Regions from separate parts of the Candidatus Ruminimicrobiellum ovillum genome, predicted to be linked through region 1. Evidence: riboswitches for the same ligand, from Rfam matches in the RefSeq annotation. Region 1 holds a riboswitch; the other holds the start of a gene.
The links. Region 1 has a riboswitch for cobalamin ahead of B2Y85_RS06000 (ribonucleoside triphosphate reductase). Riboswitches for the same ligand answer to the same signal wherever they lie in the genome.

Region 1 (3,265 bases):
CCGTAAGTTTTTCCAAAACTTTTCTCTTTGTTTCCAAACTGTTTTTAGCTATTGTCATTAACTTATCTAATTTTTGGAAAAATTCTTCTTCTGTTTTAGATTCATAACCGAGTCTCGGCATATTTAATGTAACAACACCGATAGAACCCGTTAAAGGAGATGCTCCGAAAAGTCCGCCGCCTCTTCTTCTTAATTCTCTGTTATCAATTCTTAATCTGCAGCACATACTTCTTGCATCGTCCGGATCCATATCGGAATTAATAAAGTTTGCAAAGTAAGGAATACCGTATTTTGCCGTTGCATCCCACAACAATTTTAATTCAGGATTATCCCAATCGAAATCTTTGCTTATATTGTATGTAGGGATAGGGAAACTGAATACTCTGCCTTTTGCATCACCTTCGAGCATAACTTCCAAAAATGCTTTGTTTAACATATCCATTTCTTTTTGGAAATCGCCGTAAGTTTTAGCTTGAGGTTTTCCTCCGATTATAACTGCTTCGTCTTTATAATGTTTAGGAACTTTTAAATCAAGCGTTAAGTTTGTGAAAGGTGACTGGAAACCAACTCTTGTAGGAACATTTAAATTGAACAAGAATTCCTGTAATGCTTGTTTAACTTCTTTGTAAGATAAATTGTCGTATGCGATAAAAGGTGCAAGCAATGTATCAAAACTTGAAAATGCTTGAGCACCTGCTGCTTCACCTTGTAATGTAAAGAAAAAGTTAATTATTTGTCCCAATGCCGTTTTAAAATGTTTAGCAGGTTTTGATTCTACTTTACCGGCAACACCTTTAAAACCTGTAACCAATAAATCGTGCAAATCCCAACCTACACAATATACACCTAAAATTCCTAAATCGTGAATATGTAAATCACCTTCGGTATGAGCTTTTCTTATATCGTCGGTATAAATTTTGTTTAACCAATATGCTTTACTGACTTCCGATGATATATAGTTGTTTAAACCTTGAAGGGAATAGCACATGTTACTGTTTTCTTTTACTTGCCAATCTGCTTTAGACAAATATTGATCAACTAAATCTACATTAAACTTAGAAACGATTTCTCTCATTTTTGAGTGCTGATCTCTGTATATAATGTAAGCTTTTGCCGAAGATTTATAAGGAGAATTTAATAATACTTCTTCAACGATATCCTGTATTTGTTCTACGGTAGGATGTCCGTCCGTAATGGTTTCTTGTGCGATACTTAAAACTTTTACCGTTAATTTCGAAGCGATTTTGTCGTCGAACTCATTTGTTGCCTGACCTGCTTTTAAAATTGCCTGTTGAATTTTTTGTGAATTGAATTTTTCTTGCTTGCCGTCTCTTTTTACGATACAATCAAAAACCGAAAGTTGTTCCATTTAAATTTCTCCTGTTTTTTAAATTTTATTTTGACACTTCTATTAATTTTGAACATAATTATGGAAAGGCACCCTGGTTTTCTTGTTTCCATTTGAATTATAAAAAGTCATTCCTCGACAACCTTTATAAATATTATGTATTTGTCGGCAGGTCTTCTGGCTTAAGGGTAATAACCTACTAAACTTTATCTTCCCGCTTAAATTAAGCAGTGACTTTGTTTCAAAAAGTTTTTCGTTCCCTATCACAGCACCGGGAGTGCTTCCGATTCTAACGGAATTTCCTATTAAGTTTTATGAGAAAACACCAACAAAAGATTTCAAAAATTATAAATTGATTATATGTTTTAATTTATGGCTTGTCAATACCTAAAACACAATATATTGATTTTTTATATGGGTTTCGTAACTATATGTAGTGGTTTTTGGTTTGTAATTAAAATTAGTAGTTATTGAAAAAACAAGAAAAGATAAATTAATTTGAACTTTTTACCAAATTAAATTTTACTATCTCGGATTTTGAAAAAAGTCTCATCGGCGGGCCCCACCATCTTGTTCCTGTGGTTACATAAATGTAGGAATCACTGTCTTTATATAAGCCGCAGAAATATTTGTATAAAAAGTATTCGATGATATCAAAAGGCGGAATTTGCCCGGCATGAGTATGTCCGGAAAGTTGTATCGTTATAGGATATTTTTGACTTTCAAAAAACGGGTTAGGTTGATGAGATAAAAATATTACCGGTTTACTGAAATCTATGTTTTCTAAAGATTTCGCAACATTTAAAGGCTTGTAGTTCATTTGTATTGATGTTGGATCGGTGATACCGGCAACATAAAATTTGTCGTCTACTAAAACATTTTCGTTGTTTAAAAGCTTAAATCCTATTTTATCACAAACAAATTCGTAATTTGTTATACCTCTGTAATATTCGTGGTTCCCGCTGACGGCAAAAGTTCCGTATTTGGATTTAAAATCTAAAAGTCCGTACTTTTCATAAGTTTTTGTTATATCCGTATCTGCCAAATCACCTACAAATGCAATAATATCCGGATTTAAAGAATTTGTTATTTCTACGATTCTTTTAACAGTATCATATTTTGTTGTCACATCTATATGAATATCCGATAATTGGACAATTGAAAGTTTGTCTACAGGTAAATTAGGAACTTTTATTTCATATTCTCTGACTTTCGGATCACCGCATGTATTAATTATGGAATAAACGGAAGAAACGGCAATTAAAATTACGGTTATTAATGTTGTGTTGTACCTGAATTTCGGAGTATGTCCGAAAATGAATACTAGGTGAGATATTAACAGATATGTAAGAGATATAGAAAATATTCCGAGCCAAATGTATCCTATTTCCGTTAAAATTTTTGCCGATATTGTCGGACTGTTAAATCTCGATATTTTAAAAGAATATACACTCAAAAAAGTTATTGCAAGATAAAAAATTATAAATATTGTAAGAGCAAGTCCGTGAAGTTTTAAGTCGTGCATAACTCTGTAAATAATGTAAGCATTTCCCAATATATAAATGGATAGAAAAACTATAAAAAACACTATTCTTAATCCTATTTCTTTAACAGACATTGTCTTGCTTTTAGTATAAATTCGGTTGCCGTAGGACATAAATAATCGGGGTACGTCCAAGGAAGTTTTGTGAAACCTTCCTTTCTGTATATTGTCGTAACTTCGGCGTAAATACCTTTAGATAAATATATTCTGTGACTGAAATCTTTTGTTGAAGCAAGAATAACATTTGCCGGTGTAATATATCCCGGATCAATATTTACTATTCTGTTTTTATCTTTGGCATAAGAATCTTCAATATTGTTTGTTTCTATCTTCATATCTGCCAAAGCATCGGGCAATATAGGTTTTTCAAAAGA
Region 2 (3,265 bases), on a different contig from region 1:
AAAAAAAATATTTTGGCAAGGAAAATTTCTTTTATGCCGCAAACGATGCAGTTTGACTTTTCTTTTAATGTTAAAGATTTTATTATGTTCGGGAGATATCCTTACACAAACATGTTCAAGATGGCAAGTGCAGAAGATTTTAAAACAGTTGAAGATGTAATGAAACTTACCGAAACATCGGAATTAGAAGAAAGGAATATAAACGAACTTTCCGGCGGGGAAAGACAAAAAGTTTTGTTGGCGCAGACATTGGTTCAACAAACCGATATTGTTGCACTCGATGAACCGACATCTCATCTTGATATCGGCAGTCAGGCAACAATATTTAAGTTGTTAAAAATGTTAAACGAAAAATATAATAAAACAATTATTACTACCGTTCACGATTTGAATTTGGCAGGAGAATTTTGTTCGGATATAGTTTTTCTTGATGATAAAAAGGTTATCAATTTCGGATCTGCCGAAAAAGTTTTAAATTATAAAGATATAGAAAAAGTTTATGATGTAAAAGTTGTTGTTCATACTAATCCGATATCGAAAAAACCTGTAGTTATACCGGTATACAATTAAAATAACGACAGGTTATTAGGTTATAGGGTTATAAGTTTAGAAAAGCAACAACGACAAAAATAATTTGAAAAATTTAGTTATAAATTGTAAATTATAAATTGTCGTTTTTAGTTCTTTTAAAATTTCTCATTTACAAGCAAAAAAGCCATTCGTTTGAAAAATTTAAAGCCGTGCTCCAACTTAAAAAATCCTAACAACCTAACGAAACGGATTTTTTTCAAACATGTTCGCACTAAAAAGCTTTTTTTATTTATAGCTTTTTGCTCTAAATTTTTCTGCGCTCATAGACGGCTTTAATCATGCTTGTAAACGAAAAATTTAAAGATTTTTTAGCTAATTATACATTGTACATTATAAATTATAAATTGCAGTTATAACGGTGTACGGGAAAGCCGTGAGAATCGGCTACAGTCCGGCTACTGTATTGAGTGCGGTAATTAAATATTTTCACTGATTATCAAAAAATCGGGAAGGAAATATTTGCAGTAAAAACTCTAAGTCAGGAGACCGACCGTTAATCAAAATAAACCCCGAGGAGGTTATTATGAAACAATCGTTTATTATTGACGGATAAAAAATCGCCATACGATTTTTGAGGTATGGATGTATGGAAAGACGGATGTATAGAAAATTTTTGCTATACAAAAATAAGTTTTTTTATGGAGAAAAAATAAAATGAGAAAATTTATAAGTTTATTGGCAGTATTGAGTTTGGCAGTATCTGCATTTACTCAAACAGTAATTGCAGCAGATTATGATGAAGATGAAAACGAAGGAGAAGTCTTTTTGTCTTTAACAAAAACGGCAGAACCGTTAAGCGATTTAACAACAAACTTAACCATTATTACGGAAGAAGAAATTAAAGAAAAAAGTGCAAAAACTTTGGGAGAAATAGTTGAAGATGAAGTAGGTGTTTCTTATAAAGCTTATGGCCCGTTGGGGCAGGCACAATCAATTTCCATGAGAGGTTCCGCAGCAGGTCAGGTATTGGTTTTAGTTGATGGAAGACCTGTAAACGATATAGGAACAGGTGGTGGAGCAGACTTTACGGCAATTCCTGCAAGTATGATAGAAAGAGTTGAAATTATAAGAGGTTCGGGTGCCGCTCTTTACGGAACAGGAGCTTTCGGTGGTGTTATCAATGTTATAACAAAAAAAGCTACACCTTTAACACCGAATGTTAATCCGTATTTTTCTTATGGAACATTTAACACAATAAATGCAGGTATAACAGGGGCTTATGCAAATGATGTTATATCTATATTGATTGCGCCTTCTATGTTGTCTTCAGATGGTTACAGGAAAAATTCATTTTATGATTCAAAAAATATTTTCGGTAAAATCGGTGTAAATTTAACAGAAAATTCCGAAATAATATTATCAGGACAGGCATATAATGCCGATTTAGGAAATCCTGGTTCTTTGACTTATGCATCAGAAACTGCAAAACAATTTGAAGATAATAATTATTTAAAATTGGATTACAATACAAAAATAGAAGATTTTAAGGTTCAAGTTTCAGGATACAATGCGAATTATACAAGAAAAGCTGGTGATATGTATGATGCTTGGGGAGCTTATTTTAGTGAATATAATACTGTAAATACCGGAGTTAAAGGAAACGTTACATACAAAGAAATGTTAACATTAGGTTTGGAATGGGATAAAACAGAATTCAAACAAAAAGATTTAATATATGATACTGAAAAAATAAATAGAAGTAGAGAAAATGCTGCAGCGTATTTACAGGCAATATTAAAATTTGGTGATTTAACTTTAATTCCAGTTGTAAGAGGAGATAAAAATACCGACTATGAAGATGTATTTACACCTGCACTTTCTGCTGTTTATAAATTAACTGATGAAATAAAAGTTTCAGGTAATGTAAGCAAAGTTTGGAATGCTCCGACATTCGGTCAAATTTATGGTGATGATACTTGGTATGCTCCGGCACCTAATTTAAAACCTGAAAAAGGTATATCAAGTGATTTTGGTATTGAATATAATAATGGAACCATAGGTATTGGAGTAACTGGATTTTATATTACCAGTGAGGATTTAATACAAAATATATATGATCTTGAAACTTATAAATATATAGCACAGAATGTGGACGAAGCAAGACAGTATGGTTATGAAGTTGAAGCAAACTATAATATGACAAAAGATATTAAACATAAATTGAATTACACATATTTAAGAGCAGAAGATACAAAAACTCATACCGACTTAATTTATAAACCTATGCATAATTTAAATTATGTAATAACCGTTAAACCTATAAAAGATTTAAAAATATCTGCTGATGTTTCTTATGTTACCACAACATTGTGTGAAACAGGAGACTATTTAAAAGATTATTGTATAGTTAATGCAAGAGCAGATTATCAAATAATGAAATACGTTTCATTATGGGTTAAGGGAAACAACTTAACAAATGATGATAAATATCAATTAAGTTATGGTTATCCGATGCCGGGAATTACGGGAACTGCAGGTATCGATGTAAGATTTTAATTTAATAAAAATAAAAACTTTTATAAAAAAGCAGGAAGAAAAATTTTCTTCCTGCTTTGTTTATTTATTAAAACGTGTGTGTGCAAATATACAAAATAATTACTTCAATATTATGGATTCGTAATCTTTGCTAGGTAAAATTTTCTTCATCAAGTAAACAAGTACTTTTTTCTTTAAG

Region 2: another riboswitch for cobalamin. It lies ahead of B2Y85_RS02700 (TonB-dependent receptor plug domain-containing protein); the one in region 1 lies ahead of B2Y85_RS06000 (ribonucleoside triphosphate reductase).

The regions. Positions count from the first base shown of each region.
Region 1 is NZ_DGIC01000010.1:317,265-320,529, forward strand. Features, by position in the region: gene B2Y85_RS06000 (ribonucleoside triphosphate reductase) at 1-1,369, opposite strand, end outside; cobalamin riboswitch at 1,499-1,693, opposite strand; gene B2Y85_RS06005 (metallophosphoesterase) at 1,842-2,966, opposite strand; gene B2Y85_RS06010 (DUF4416 family protein) at 2,948-3,265, opposite strand, start outside.
Region 2 is NZ_DGIC01000008.1:38,136-41,400, forward strand. Features, by position in the region: gene B2Y85_RS02695 (ABC transporter ATP-binding protein) at 1-570, shown strand, start outside; cobalamin riboswitch at 931-1,100, shown strand; gene B2Y85_RS02700 (TonB-dependent receptor plug domain-containing protein) at 1,246-3,087, shown strand; gene B2Y85_RS02705 (prepilin-type N-terminal cleavage/methylation domain-containing protein) at 3,187-3,265, opposite strand, start outside.